2 regions of the Dyella jejuensis genome follow, and region 1 is predicted to be linked to the other one. Evidence: riboswitches for the same ligand, from Rfam matches in the RefSeq annotation. Region 1 holds a riboswitch; the other holds the start of a gene.
What was found. Region 1 has a riboswitch for fluoride ahead of ISP15_RS07575 (DUF190 domain-containing protein). Riboswitches for the same ligand answer to the same signal wherever they lie in the genome.
Positions count from the first base shown of each region.

Region 1 (7,785 bases):
GTGATCGGCCTGCTGCTCTTGATCGGTTTCGGTGCCAAGCTGGGACTATTGCCATTCTACGAATGGTATCCCGGCGCCTACGGGCAAGGCAGCGGCGCCAGTGGCGCGCTCCTGTCGGGCGTGGTTTTGAACGCGGCTTTCTTCGCCTTGGCACGGGCCTTCACCAACTGGCTTCCCAGCGACGTGGCGCTCGCCATCATCACCGTAGCCGTAGGCGTATTCAGCGCCATCCTTGCGGTGCTGTATGCATTCCAGGAAAGCGACTGGCGTCGCCTGCTGGCCTTTTCTTCGGCCGAGAATGCCGCGATCGCGGTGACCATGCTGGGCGCCAGCCAACTGTTCCGCGGCGAAGGGCTTGCGGCACTCGCGGGCCTCAGCTTTGCGGTGGCGCTGCTGCATCTGGCCGGCCATGCCCTGGCCAAGGGTGCTCTCATGCTGGCGGCCGATGGCGCTTATCGCGCAAGCGGCAAATACGAACTGATCCAGCGCGGATTACTGCGGCGCAGCCCCTGGCTCTACGGCATCGGCGTGGTGTTCGCCAGCATGAGCCTGGCGGCGATGCCGCCCCAGGCAGGTTTTGTAAGTGAATGGTTTACGTTCCAAACGCTGTTCCAGGGCTTCCATCTGGCTGGCATGGCCGGACGGCTTACCTTGTCGCTCGCCGGAGCGGGCATGGCATTAACGGCGGCGATTGCGTTCGCAACGTTCGTCAAGCTTGCGGGACTCGGCATACTCGGCGATGCGCCAAAAATATCGCCGGGTGCGGGACACGGCCATGCATGGGCCACCGGTTTGCTCGGCCTGGCCGTCCTGGCCCTGGCCGTCGGCATGCCTTGGTGGTTGAGCGCGGTCGACAGCGCGGTACATGCGCGTTTCGCCGATGTATCGGCGGTGCCTTTGCACGACGGCCTGATCCTCGTTCCGCTGACCAATACCTTCGCCTTTATTTCCCCCACCAAGCTGGTCATTGTCTGTCCGCTATTGGCGCTCCTGCCTCTGGCCTTGCTCGGACTTTCGCGTCGACGTCATCGTCTGCGCCGGGTCGGCGTGTGGTTTGGAGGCCTGCCCAAGCCCGCCCATGGCACCACCACGCCGCTGGCGTTTTCCAATGCCATGCGCACGTTCTACGCCTTCATCTATCGCCCCACGGACGACGTGGAGCAAGAGCAGAACCACAGCGAATATTTTGTCCAGGAGATGCGCCATAGCGCCAGGGTGTCACCACTATTCGAGGCCGCCGTATTTCGCACGCCAACGCGGATCGTACAGAGCATGGCCAAGGCACTTGGACCGCTGCAATCGGGCCATATGAACATTTACCTGGGCATGGTAGGGGTATTGTTGGTGCTCATCCTTGCGCTCGGCCTCACCTGAATCACCGGCGGGGCATGTTTTCCGATAACCACCGCCGCTATCTCGCCACCACTCTGCGCCATATCGAACGCGAGGTGGACGAGTCGATTGCACAACTGCGCGGCGACGACAAAGACGCGCTGTTCCGCCATTACCGCCATTTCCCTCCGCAAGAGCGTATCGACACCTTGATGGCCCATATGGCGCGGCTGCGAGCCGTCATGCGCCGCTTCATGGATACGTATCAGATCGATTACCAGCATGACGACCTGATCGAGGCGTCCTGGAATTTCGAGACCCGCCTGGCGCTAATCCGCAATGCGGTGTATGAGCTTCGCCCACGCAATTTGCGCGGTTACGGAGAAATAAGCACGGAAGACGAGCAAGCCTGCCGCGCCTTGTCCGCCGAATTGGCCATGCTGCTTAAAACCATGGGCAGCGAGCTCCGCCGGGAGCCATTGCGGTTACCGACAGGCACCGATGACGCCCCGCTTGCCGCGCTGGCGGAGATCATCGAGCGCCATCGATTGTTCGAATACCGCAGCCGCCTTGAAGCCTTGCTGGCTCGCGAGCAAGGCGATCGCATGGAAGTGGCCTTGCTCGGGCGCGTCAGCAGCGGCAAGTCATCCCTGGTCAATGCTCTGCTTGGCCATCCGTTGCTTCCCGTGGGAGCCGTGCCGGTGACGACGGTGGTCACACGCATTCGTTACGGAGAAACCCTTGACATTCGTGCCATGGATGTCGAGGGCGTAATGGAAACCGTTGCGCCTGAGAACCTGCGTAGCTACGTCGATGAAGCGGGCAATCCTGGCAATCGTCGTCGCTTGCGCGAAGTAAGCATCCATTTTCCCGCGCCGATACTTCAGGATGGGATCGTGCTGGCCGATACGCCTGGCCTCGGATCGCTGCATACGCACGCCTCCGCCCATGCGCTGGATTATTTGCCGCGTTGTGACATGGGCATCGTCGCCATCGACGCGGCAGCGACCCTGATGCCGCAGGACCTGGATATTGTCCGCGCACTTCGCGATGCGGGCGCGCATTGGCTGGTCGTGCTCACCAAGGCCGATACCGTAGCGGGCAGCGCGTTGGAACAACAGCGCGAGTACGTGACGCAGGTGCTTGGCGAGGCCTTGCAAAAACCGATAACCGTCTGCGCCGTCAGCGTAGAGCCTGAGCACCGCGCCGCGCTGAAAACATGGCTGGACAACGCATTCCGGAAAAATCTCCGGGAAGCCGCGGAGCAAGCCGGCATCCGCCACCGGCACCGCGTGCTGGATCTGGCCAATCGAGTGCGCACCACCTTGCAACAGGCGATCGCGGAGCAACCTGCATCCGCTTTCGTGAACGATGCACCGGCGGTCCATGCCGATATCCTGGCGGATCTGGAAGAGGTCCAACCCGCACTGCACAGCCTGATCCGCCGCCTCGCGGAACGCGGACCGGAGGTCATTATCGAAGAAATGGCGACGCAAACCCCCGCTGGCGTGACCCTGACAGAGAAAGACCTGTCTGATCGTGCGGCCGCCCTCGCCGATGCGGTGGTCCGTGATGTCCTGGATGAGCTGCGCCGCGTAACCCGCGACATGGATCCGGATACCGTTGCCCAGGTGCTACGTGGCGTGCCGCCCTTCGCCGCGGCGTTGCCAAACAAATTCTGCGTATCGGCAGGTTCGGGGCCGCGTCTATGGCGTCGTCCGTTGCTGCGGCGGCACCTGCAGCGTGTACTGGATGACCGGTTGACGCAAAGCTTCGATGGGTACGCCAACGAACTGAATCATTGGTTGGATCAAAGCGTGCTGCAGCTACGTCACCACGCCATGGAATCGGCGGACGCCCCGCTTTCCGAACGCCAAACCGACATCCATGTACTTCAAGCCGATCTCGAACGGCTCGTCACATGGCTAGGCGAACCGGATCCCCGAGCATCGGCAAGCATTTCGCAGCGCCCTGGCTAGGCCATGGCCGCCTCGAACGCTCTCCTCTGCCCCGAATGCCGTGCGGCGATCGCGCCGTGACGCGCCACGTCGACGCATTGCTGGCGGCAACTCCATGAGCGATCCGACTACTCCGGACGATACCGCCCAGGTCGCTGCATGGCTTGACGATTTGGCCCGGCGCGAAATGGCCATCGAGGCTATCGCCGCCCTGGGCTCTCGCGCCATCGACCCGCTGGCCAGCTACCTCGAGCACGGTCCCCAGCCGGTCTCCCAATCACGTGTGCTGGCAGTGGAGATGCTGGGACGCCTGCACGATGCGCGCGTACCGAAGCTGCTGCGCAAGCTCCTTCGTGCCCAGCCCTTGCACGATTTGCCGCCCGAACTGTTCGAATCCGAATACCGAGTCAAGGATGCGGCGATCAAGGCGCTGGTGACGCAACAGAATGCTACCGAAAACGACGTTGCCTGGGGCATTCAAAGTGAGCGATTGCCATCCGCCGTTCGTGCGGCGGGGACCTTGGGATTAGCGAGCTTGCTGCCATCGATAGTCGGCTTGCTGACCGATGATGTGCTCGCCGCCCCTGCCGAATCGGCGCTCCAAGCATTGCGACCAGAAAGCATCCGGCCGTTATTGGCAGCAATCCAGGCCTGGCTGGATCCTTCGCAGGACACGCCACGCATCCGTCTGGCGCTCATCCGTGCGTTCCGCTGGCTGGCCGCCGCGAACGTAACCGTAACGGAAAACCTAACGGACCAGGCACTCGACCATGCTAGCCCGATGGTGCAAGGTGCCGCGGCGCTGGTCGTGCGCGATAGGCAGGCTCCCTCCATCGTGGCGGCGCTTTTACATGGTGCGTTGAGCAAAGAGCCGCTATTGGCCTTCGACTGCCGTGATCGCCTTCAAGAAGTGGAGCAGCCGTTGGTTGAGCCGGCATTGGAGGCCTTGCACATCGATAGGGAAACAGACGTCTATGGCAATGCCCATGCTTCGGATATCTGGGGACGCTATTGGCTGTTGACGCGGTTGCTGCAATTAACCCGCCACGATGCCGCCAGTTTGTACCGCGTGATGGCTGTCGTTTCAGAAGGTGAGCTTGTGGCAGGCCTGCATCGATGGACTTCCCCCAGTGCGATCTCGCTCAAAGCGTTGCTACGACACCCCGATTCGCACGTGCGCGCCGCCGCCGCGGCAGCAGTCGAACGGCTGGAACCCTTCGAAACGGGACACTGGCTTGCCGATCGACTGGGCGACCGTGACCGCCATGTGCGGCGGCAGGCCTATGCCGTCTTGCGGCACCGCATCCAGGCGCGGCATATCCGCCTGTCCCGTGCGGACATACCGCTCTGGGCATGGTGTCTTCATCCCCTGAAATGCATGCATCTGCTACTGCTGTCCCGATGCCCATGACGTGGCGACGTCGGCCATTCCTGCAGCGGCGTTATTCCGCCGCGCCGGCGATACCGAATTCAGCCGGGAACTTGGCCCAGAACAAGGGCGCCCCGTCCTCGTGGACGATCTCCAGCAACTTGGCCGCGTCGGTGTCGTCCACGATGAACTCCACCAGGACCGTCATATCACCCGCCAGTTCGAAGAAATGTTGCTCGTGCATCACCCCGTGGCGCCCAAAGCCCGCGATGGCCTTAAAGACCGATCCACCGTGGACGTGGGTCGCCTTGGCCTTCTCCAGAACCCATTCGTAGAGCAGCATGCCGCGGTGCTTCTGGTTCTCGTGCATGTAGAAACGAAGGGAATAACCTTTCATAACGAGCGCCTCCAATGACGAAGTCAGCCAAAAACGCACCGGTATGCCGCGTTGCACCACGCACACTCGTCATGCCTGAACGCGCTCGCCAATCCACACCGGCTCAAGTCGGCATCAGGCAAAAAAGGGATAAAAGTCGGCATATCCAGGGGCGTGCAATACTCGGTGACAATAAACAGCGGCCGAGCTCACGGGTAGCGTCGATACAGCGCCTCCACCCGAAAGCACGGGTTGGTAGGCATCATCAGCCTTGCGGCGGTTCAGGGAGGCATGCCATCTCCCAGGTGCGTCCATAGTCGAGCAGCAAGACGGGATTACGTCAATAGCCGGGCCGTCTGCCGCGGCATTACTGGTTTGCCTGATCAATAATCCAGGGAGCCATGCCTGTATCAACAGCGCCTGTGCCCCCGGATAGACTGAGCAATAGTCGGTGATAAGGCTGCCTGGTTATCGCTTCACCAAGTTGCCGGCGCGCTTTCGCTGGTGTGGCCTGGGTACGCGGCCCTGCGGGGCAATGCAGGAATGCAACAGGGCTTAGCGCGGCTTTTTTGATTTTTCGCCAGTCGCAGGTTTCCTAACCGGCCTATGCGCCTTGCGAGCGCCAGCCGATGGCTCGAGATCCTTCCTTGATGACGAGCCCATATAACCCACCAGCTTCTGCCGCAACTCGTTGACGCTGCCGATACGCCCCATGACATTGCCGCTTTGTTGGATGGCCGACGCAATCAGCAGGCTGAAAAGACTGATCAGGCCACTGTAACTATGCCAAACCCAATTCGCCCGAACCATCAACACATGCGGGGTAAGTTCGCGAGCCCAGTAACAGTCGGTGTCCGTGATCAATACCAGCGGAATACCTCTCGCCGCCACCTCCGTGGCGAGAGGACGGAACTGCTTGAAGTAACGGCGCACATCAATCAGTACCACGCAACTTTTGCGCGTTGAATCGAGCAGCATGTCCAGATAAGCGCCATCGCTACCGGAATGGAACGAGACGTTGGGCCGGACCTGTTGCAGCATCTTGGCAAGCCCCTGGCCCAGGAAGCCCGCATGCTGAAAGCTCGCCACCGATACGCGATCGGCCGACACCAATTGCTTCACGACAGAGTTCCATTCATGCGTCCCCACCAGCGCATGGACTTCGGATAACGCGCGAATTTCTTCTTGCAGGTGCGCGGCCACCGCGTCGCTATCCTTGGATGGCGCCGGCTCCGTGTAGAGCTGCTGCCATGTGCCTTTTCCGCGCAGCGCCTCTTTCAGCTCGGCGACTCCGTCGTAGCCAAGGTTGCGCAAAAACCGCCCCACCGTCATCGCGCTGACGCCCACGTGCTCGCCCAGGGATACGGCCGTCTCGAACGGCACATCATGGATGTTTTGCAGCATGTAGCTGGCGATCTTCTGTTCGGACGCTGTAAAACCGTCCCAGCGGTCTTTGAGCTCTTGCTGCAAGTCCTTGATCATGGCCGTTCTTTCATCCGGAAGGCAGGGTGGTCAGGCCGGCGCCCGGAAGCTTTTCGGAATAGCCCGCGCGCAAGCCCACGACATATAAAAGCGTAGCGGCAAGACCCGCCACTGCGCCAATCATTGCGAAAAACCAGCCATGCGACAGTCCGCTCCACAGCGTGCCCAACACTCCCGCCAACAAATTGCCAAAGAAGCCGGCGAAGAACCAGATCGCAATGCAGGTAGCGCGAAAGCCATCCGGCGCCATGTGGCCGAACAGTCCCAGACCCACGGGCAAGATATACAGCTCACCCAGGGTCATCAGCACGAACCATCCAGCCAGCCAGGCCCAATGCGCATGGGTGCCGTGTGCTTCCGACCACGCTGCCACGAGCGCCAATAGCAAATAGGACACGCCCACTGTGGTGGCGCCGAATGCCATCTTGTGCAACCAAGGCGTTTCGATACCCCGTTTCGCCAAACGTGACCATCGCGCAAGCAGCAAAGGTGTCGCGATGAAAACCAAGAGCGGGTCCAAGGCCTGGAACCAGGTCATCGGGATGCTCCAGGTGGCGGTGACATGGCGATTCACGCCTTCGTCCGCCCACAGGGCAATCGTGTTGCCCACCTGTTCGTAGGCGCCGCGAAATACCACGACGATGGCGGCGATCCCAATTAGAAACAGAAGCCGTTGCATCGCACTACGGTCGAGCGGCGCGCGCGCGGGTATGGCCGGACCGCTTATCCGGATCGTCTCTGCCGGCAGATAACGGCTACCGGCCACATAGATGACCAGCGAAAGCAACATTCCTATGCCGGCCGCAGCGAATCCCCAATGCCAGCCATACGCTTCACCAAGGCTGCCGCAGACGAACGGGGCCAGGAAGGCACCGAGGTTAACGCCCACGTAGTAGACGTTATAGGCGCTTTTGCTGCGCGGATCGCCTTCCCGATACAAACCTTCGATCTGGCTCGCGAGGCTTGGGAGGAATAACCCGTTGCCGAGCGCGATCGTGGCCAATGCCGGATAAAACAACGCTTCGGAAGCCATCATGAAATGGCCAAGCGCCATCGTGGCGCCACCGATGATGACGGCTTTGCGCTTGCCCAGCCAGCGGTCCGCCACCACGCCGCCAAAAACCGGCGTGAAGTACACCAGCGCCGCATAAGCCCCGTAGATGAGCGAGGCGGCTTCCTGGTGAAGATCCAGCCGCTTGGTCATGTAATAGACCAGCAAGGCGCGCATGCCGAAGAAGGAGAACATCTCCCACATTTCGGTCAGGAAC
Region 1 is NZ_JADIKJ010000007.1:45,733-53,517, forward strand. Features, by position in the region: gene ISP15_RS07560 (proton-conducting transporter transmembrane domain-containing protein) at 1-1,374, shown strand, start outside; gene ISP15_RS07565 (dynamin family protein) at 1,389-3,311, shown strand; gene ISP15_RS07570 (hypothetical protein) at 3,406-4,701, shown strand; gene ISP15_RS07575 (DUF190 domain-containing protein) at 4,733-5,056, opposite strand; fluoride riboswitch at 5,285-5,346, opposite strand; gene ISP15_RS07580 (MurR/RpiR family transcriptional regulator) at 5,591-6,517, opposite strand; gene ISP15_RS07585 (peptide MFS transporter) at 6,528-7,785, opposite strand, start outside.

Region 2 (7,785 bases), on a different contig from region 1:
CAGCAGATACAGCACGCCGAACACCAGGTAGAACAGCGTAAACAGCAGCAGCGCGAAATTAGGCCGGTGCAGCAAGTCCAGGCGCTCCACCGCCCAGCTCGTGAACAATGGGGTGCCGACGCAAAGATAGACGATCAGCCCAGTGATGCGCAGCAGCCGGATATGGTTGAAGTTGGTTATCGCCATGGCCCCATCATAGGCCTGCGCCCGGACGGTGTAATGCGCGGGAAGTCATCCCTCCCGCCTCGACGGCGACCACAGCGATCCGTCCGGGATATCTCCAGGCAACCGCATTTACAAAGGTTTTACATGCCGCAACACGGGATGTGCCGCCAGTTGCCACATGCCATAATGCGTCCGATCTGGGCCGTCAGCCGGTCTTACCAGCAACCACTTTACTGCGGAGCAACGAATGGCCCTTGCCATCCGCGACGTGCACGAGCACGACCTGGATGCCGTACTGGCGCTCAACAATATCGCCGGTCGCTCCATTCTCGCCCTGGACGCCGCGCAGTTGCGCTACTTCTACGAGCACGCCGATTACTTCCGCGTGGCCGAAATCGACGGTCAGCTGGCCGGTTTCCTGATCGCCCTGCGCGACGGCGGCGACTACGCCAGCCCCAACTACCGTTGGTTCAGCGCGCACTATCCGTCGTTCGTCTACATCGACCGCATCGTCATCGCCAACGCCTACCGCCGGCACGGCTTGGGGCGCATCTTTTATTGCGACGTGAACAGCTTCGCCGAAGTGCGGGTACCGCTGCTGACCTGCGAGGTATTCCTGGAGCCTTGCGACGATGTGGTGGTGCTGTTCCACGGCACCTATGGCTTCCAGGAAGTCGGCCAGCAGCGCATGGGCGAGCATGGGCCACAGGTAAGCTTGCTCGCCAAGGATCTGCCGAGCTATGCGTTCGTGCGCGATACCTATCTTGAACACAGCGGCCTGCCCGACCTGCCCTGGCTGGCTGGCCGCGGACCTCAATTCACCCACGGCTCCCAAGCGCGTCGCCTTCCCGGGAGCGGCCCCCATGAATGAGAACCGCCCCGCATACGCCGCGTGCTCCACGCAGAAACCATCCTGCGCGCCCGATCCGTTTGCCCATATGCCTATGCCCAGGTCATCACTTAGCCACCTCTCGCCATACGCTTCCTGGTTCTTCCTCAACCTGCCCACAGTCCGCTTCCGGCATGGGGTACGTAGCGTATGAAGGCGGGTTCAGTGGTGGAATCCAATGAAGCTTGCGACTTGCGCTTCGGCCAGGTGGGCATCGCCTGCGTGCGCGTTCGCCGGCCCGACGCGGCGAGCTTGTGCGAAGAACTGGAACGCCGCGTGCGTTCCGCGCCGCAGTTGTTCTCGCGGGCCGCGGTGGTGCTGGACCTGAGCCACCTGCTCAACCTGCCCGATGACGGCACCGTCGATGCCTTGCTCGAAGCCGTGCGCAGTGCCGGCATGTTGCCGGTCGGTCTTGCTTACGGCACCAGCGCCACCGAAGCGCTGGCGCAGCGCATGGGCCTGCCGCTGATTGCCAAGTTCCGCGCTGCCTACGAACCTGCCGATGGCGGCAATATGCCGTCGCCGGCGCCGAGTGCCGCGCCGGCGGCCGCCGCGCCCGTGCCCGCCGCGCCGATTCGCGAACCGGTCCTGTCGCCCCAGGCGGGCTCCATCGGCGCGCAGCACCATGAAGGCGCGGTGCGGTCGGGCCAGCAGGTCTATGCGCGCGATCGCGACCTGGTGATTGCCGGTGCGATCGCCAATGGCGCCGAAGTGATCGCCGATGGCAGCATCCACGTCTATGGCAGCCTCAAGGGTCGCGCCATGGCCGGCGCGCAGGGCGACGTGAAAGCGCGCATCTTCGTCTCGGACTTCCGGGCTGAACTGGTCGCCATCGCCGGCCATTACCGCGTGTTCGAGCAGATACCGAAAGACCTGGAGGGCCAGTCTGTGCAATGCTGGCTCGATGGCGACAAATTGCTGATTGCGCCTTTGAAATAACTACGACTAATTATAAAGAACACCAGCGGAGATGAGCCTTGAGTGCTGAGATTATCGTTGTAACGTCCGGCAAGGGTGGTGTCGGCAAGACCACGACCAGCGCCTCGCTTGCCACGGGCTTGGCGATGGCCGGCAAGAAGGTGGCGGTGATCGACTTCGACGTCGGCCTGCGCAACCTCGATCTGATCATGGGCTGCGAACGCCGCGTCGTGTACGACTTCGTCAACGTCGTGCATGGCGAGGCCACGATCAAGCAGGCACTGATCAAGGACAAGCGTTACGACAACCTCTATGTGCTCGCCGCCAGCCAGACGCGCGACAAAGATGCATTGACCCAGGAAGGCGTGGAAAAAGTGCTCGAGGACCTGTCCAAGGACGGCTTCGACTACATCGTCTGCGACTCGCCGGCGGGCATCGAGAAAGGCGCGCACCTGGCCATGTATTTCGCCGACCACGCCGTGGTGGTGGTCAATCCGGAAGTATCGTCGGTGCGCGACTCCGACCGCATCCTTGGCCTGCTCGCCAGCAAGACGCGCCGCGCCGAACGCGGCGATGGCGCCATCACCCAGCACCTGCTATTGACGCGCTACAACCCTTCGCGGGTGGACCAGGGCGAAATGCTCAGCGTGAAGGACGTGGAAGAAATCCTGGGCATCAGCGTCGTCGGCGTGATCCCGGAATCGGAAAACGTACTGGCTGCATCCAACGCGGGCGTGCCGGTGATCGTCGACGAAAACTCCCACGCCGGGCAGGCCTATCGCGACACCGTGGCCCGCATCCTTGGCGAAGAACGCCCGATGCGCTTTCTCGACGCACCCAAGAAGGGCTTCTTCCAGCGCGTATTCGGAGGTTGACCGCCATGGGTATCCTCGATTTCCTCAAGCGCAAGCCAGAACCGACCGCCGTCGTCGCGAAGGAGCGCCTGCGCATCATCGTCGCGCAGGAGCGCTCCACTCGTGGCGCCCCCGATTACCTGCCACTGATGCGCAACGAATTGCTCGAGGTCATCAAGAAGTACGTCAACGTCGACCTGGATGCGATCAACATCAATGTCGAGCGCGACAGCGGGCACGAGGTGCTGGAACTGTCGGTGGCGTTGCCGGACGGGAAGCCGGCGGGCGGCGCCGCGACCTGATGTTTTTGTTCCCGCTCCTTTCAGGGAGCGGATTGGGCTAAGCGGCTACTCTGACCCCCGGTTTTTCCCAGCACGGAAGGGTTTCGACCCTTTCACATGACTGCGCCAAGGTCAGCCTTTCGCGAGGGAAACCCCTCAACCCTGCCCGCTCTCGGCAGAAAGCATCATGCATACGCCATGCTCCGTCTCGCCGACCTCGACACTGCCGCCATCGAAGCCCTGCTCGCCCATTACGGCCTGAACCTGGTCCGCGTGGCCGACGGCGAAGCCATTCCCGGCAGCTACTGGGGCGAGGACGAAGCCGGCATCATCGGTAGCACGGTCTACGCGCGCGGCGACACGCCCGTGCACTCGGTCCTGCATGAAGCCGGCCATCTGATCGTGCTGCCGCCGGAACGCCGCGCCGGCGTGCATACCGATGCCACCGACTCGATCGCCGAAGAAGATGCCGTTTGCTACTTGCAGATCGTGTTGGGCGGCATGTTGCCCGGCGTCGGCAGCGAACGGGTAATGATGGACATGGATGCCTGGGGCTATTCGTTCCGGCTCGGCTCCGCCCGCGCCTGGTTCGAGCACGATGCGGAAGATGCCAGGGCCTGGCTGATCGACCACAAGCTGCTTACGCGAGGCGGCGAACCGGTATAGTCGCCGTCGCCCTGTTGCCATCCAGATTGCCGTGCTGAAGAACACCCGTTACTACGACCCCATCAATGACCTGCGTCGCCGCGCAGCGCGCCGGCTGATGCGCCTGGTTTTCGGCAGCCACGGACAGCCGACTGCCGAACCGTTGCCAGCCAAGGGCATCTACCGCATCCTGGTCTGCCATGTCAGCCACAGCCTCGGCAATACATTGTTGCTGACGCCGCTGCTGTCGGAACTGGAAAAGGTCTATCCCGCCGCGGAAATCGACATCCTCACGCGCAGCCCGGTCGCCGGCGGCGTCTACGGCCATTTCTTCAACGTGCAGCGTCTCTTTCGCCTGCCGGCACATGGGGTCGGGCACCCGTTCCAGTTCTTCGGCACGCTGCGGCGCATGCGCAAGATCCGGTACGACCTGGCGATCGATGCCGATCCGTTGTCGCAAACCGGCCGCCTGCTGATGCTGCTGTCGAATGCCACCTACACCCTCGGCTTCAGCAGCCCGAAAAAACATGGCGAAATCACCCACGCGGTTCCACTGCCGCCGGACGAGAGCAAGGGACGCCGCCCGGTCTACTTGCTGCGCAGCGCCATGGGCCGCGATACCACGGCGGATTATCCAGTCCCGGACATTCGCCTGGATGCCGTCGAACGCGAGCACGGCCGCGCCGCGCTGATCCGTTCGCTCGCCGCCGGCGGCTCGGCATCGCCAGGCCATGGCGTGATCGGCATCTTTGCCAATGCAACCGGCAACAAGCTGCTCGGCGAAGACTGGTGGATGCGCTTCATCCGGGGATTGGAAGCGCACCATCCGGCGCACCGCATCGTGGAGATCCTGCCAGCGTCGGGCGCATCGATGCTGGGCTCACGCTATCCCGCCTATTATTCCAGCGACCTGCGCAAGCTCGCCAGCGTGCTGTCCGGTTTGGACGTCTATATCAGTGCAGACTGCGGCATCATGCATCTGGCCTGCGCGTCGGAGGTTCCCACCATGGGCATCTTCACGGTAACCAATGTGGGCGAATGGGGGCCTTATGGCCCCTCTCGCCATGCGGTTGCCGCGCAAGGCGTCGCGCCGGAAGAGGTGGCGCGTACCATCGCAGCCATGCCGGAGTTCAACCACGTACAGCAAGCGACGGACCGCTAGCGAAGCATCCGATCGCAGGTCACGAACAGGCGCGCCCGCCATCTGCGCAGGCATGCGCTGTTCAGCCGGCCATGGCATCGGCTAGCATGTTCAACATGAGGGAGATGGCATGCCTCCCGTCCCGAGCCGGGGCGAACCACCGAAAGGTTGATGATGCCTGCACTACCGGATTCCGGCGGCGCAGGCGTGCCTGTTGCCGTGGAACCGATCTATCGCTATCGGGAGACCACACAACGTGAGCATGAGCGGATTTCTTGCCGTCGGCCTGGGCGGCGCGATCGGATGCTGGATGCGCTGGCTGCTCAGCATCCTGCTCAACCCTCTTTTTCCCACCCTGCCCCTGGGCACCCTGGCCGCCAACCTCAGCGGCGGCCTGATCATGGGTTGCATGATGGGCATCTTCGAACATTTCCAAGCCCTGCCGCCGGAATGGCGGCTGTTCGCGATGACCGGCTTTCTCGGTGGCCTGACTACATTCTCGACCTTCTCCGCCGAGGCCAATACATTGCTGCTGCGCGGGCAATTGGCCTGGTTCGGGGCCCATGTCGCGGTGCATCTGGTCGGCAGCCTCGCCATGACCATCCTGGGCATCTTCCTGACGCGCGGATTACTGCGCCATTGATAAGGATCGAGCAAGCCATGAGCATCGAAACTTCGTTCGACCACGATCCGGGCAAAGGCGTCTTCCTGCGTTTCTATACGCACGTGCGTGCCAGGCACGATGGGCTGCTGGTATCGGAGTGGCTGCTGGAACTGGCCAAGCGCCATCGGCTGGGCGGAGGCTCGGTATTTCGCGCCACGGCCGGATTCGGGCGGCACGGCGTGCTGCACCAGGAAGCTTTTTTCGAACTCGCTGACGACCTTCCGCAAAAGATCGAATTCCTGCTCAGCGAACCGAACGCGCAGACCTTGCTGCGGCTCGTGCGCGAAGCCGGCGTTGACCTGGTCTACGCATGGTCGCCGGTACATTTTGGCGTCTTGGGCAAGGAAGTGAACGGATGAATCAGGATTCCTTGCGGCAACGCGCCGCCGATCTCCTGGACACGGCGGGCGTGCGCATCGACGGACCCGCTCCGACGGATCTTCAAGTCCATGATGAGCAGCTGTATGCACGTGTATTCGCGCACGGCTCGCTAGGCCTGGGCGAAGCGTATATGGATGGATGGTGGGATGCGCAGGATCTTCCCGGCATGTTCACCAAAATCCTCAGCAGCCATCTGGACGAACACCTCAAGTCGCTGGATACGCTGATCGCCCATCTCAAGGCGCGCTTCATCAATCTGCAACGCGGCCAGCATGCGTTCGAGATCGGCAAGGTGCACTACGATCTTGGCAACGATCTGTTCAAGGCGATGCTCGGCAAGCGGCTGGTTTATTCCTGTGGCTACTGGGCAAAGGCCGACAACCTCGACGATGCGCAAGAAGCCAAGCTCGACCTGATCTGCCGCAAGCTGCGCCTGCAGCCTGGCATGCGCGTGCTCGACATCGGCTGCGGCTGGGGCGAGGCGCTGAAGTTTGCGGCCGAACGGTATGGCGTCACTGGCGTTGGCATTACCGTCTCCAATGAGCAGGCAGCCTTCGCGCGCGAACTGTGCCAGGGCCTGCCGGTCGAGATTCGCCTGCAGGATTATCGCGAGCTCGACGAACCCTTCGATGCGATCATGTCGATCGGCATGTTCGAGCATGTCGGCGGCAAGAATTACCGGGAGTATTTCGAGGTCGCGCGCCGATGCCTGAAAGAAGACGGCTTGTTCCTGCTGCACTGTATCGGCACCAACCAGGCACCCGGGCGGCCTGATCCGTGGATCGAGAAATACATCTTTCCCAATTCGATGATTCCCGCTGCCAGCCAGGTTACCGCAGCACTGGAAGGCCTGTTCGTCGTCGAGGACTGGCACAACTTCGGCACCGATTACGATCGCACCCTCAGCGCCTGGCACGCGAATGTCGAGGCCGCATGGCCTGGCCTCCCAACGAGTTACGACGAGCGCTTCCGTCGCATGTGGCGCTTCTATCTTTCAGTATCGACGGCCGTCTTCCGCAGCCGGCGCGACCAGCTTTGGCAGCTCACGCTCAGCCCGAACGGCGTGCCCGGCGGCTACCGCGTTCCGCGCTGAGCCCCATGCGTGCCTATCGAAAATGGGCCGTACTGCTGCTGTTCCTTTCCTGGGGCACCGCGCTGGCGCATCCAGCCTTGTGGCGAGTCAGCAGCGGCAATAGCACGGTCTATCTGTTCGGCACCGTGCACCTGTTGCCAAACGATACGGACTGGCGCTTTCCCGCCTTGAATCAGGCGCTCGCACAAAGCCAGTCGCTCTGGATCGAATTGACCGATGACGACCAGGCGAGCATGGCTCCGCTGGTGCTGCGTTACGGGCTGGATAGCGCACATCCGCTTTCGAGCCAATTGAGCGAAAGCGATAATGCTGCGCTGGCGAAAGCTGCGCAGCTGGCCGGATTGCCCGGCGGTGCCGCGACGCTGCAACCGATGAAACCATGGCTGGCCGCGCTGACGCTATCGGTAGCGCCGCTGCTCAAGGCTGGCCTCGATCCAGCCGCGGGCGTCGACAACCAGCTGCGTGCCCAGATGGCTCGCGCCGGCAAGCCGGTCCATGGCCTGGAAACGGCCCAACAGCAGATCCGCTTCCTCGCCGAGCTGCCGATGCCGTTGCAATGGGCGTTTTTGCGCGATGCCCTGCGCGACGCAGACAAGGACAAGGATGAATTGCTGGCGCTGGTCGATGCCTGGAAACAGGGCGACGTGGCCGCCATCGCCAAGCTGGAAAACGATGAATTGAAAACCCGCCAACCACAGGTCTACCAGGTATTGCTGGTGAGGCGGAATCAACACTGGGCGGTCCAGATCGAGGC
Region 2 is NZ_JADIKJ010000002.1:392,561-400,345, forward strand. Features, by position in the region: gene ISP15_RS03460 (sensor histidine kinase) at 1-186, opposite strand, end outside; gene ISP15_RS03465 (GNAT family N-acetyltransferase) at 413-1,036, shown strand; gene minC (septum site-determining protein MinC) at 1,205-1,993, shown strand; gene minD (septum site-determining protein MinD) at 2,032-2,847, shown strand; gene minE (cell division topological specificity factor MinE) at 2,853-3,128, shown strand; gene ISP15_RS03485 (hypothetical protein) at 3,306-3,773, shown strand; gene ISP15_RS03490 (glycosyltransferase family 9 protein) at 3,805-4,914, shown strand; fluoride riboswitch at 5,006-5,081, shown strand; gene crcB (fluoride efflux transporter CrcB) at 5,156-5,536, shown strand; gene ISP15_RS03500 (DUF190 domain-containing protein) at 5,554-5,916, shown strand; gene cfa (cyclopropane fatty acyl phospholipid synthase) at 5,913-7,031, shown strand; gene ISP15_RS03510 (TraB/GumN family protein) at 7,037-7,785, shown strand, end outside.
Region 2: another riboswitch for fluoride. It lies ahead of crcB (fluoride efflux transporter CrcB); the one in region 1 lies ahead of ISP15_RS07575 (DUF190 domain-containing protein).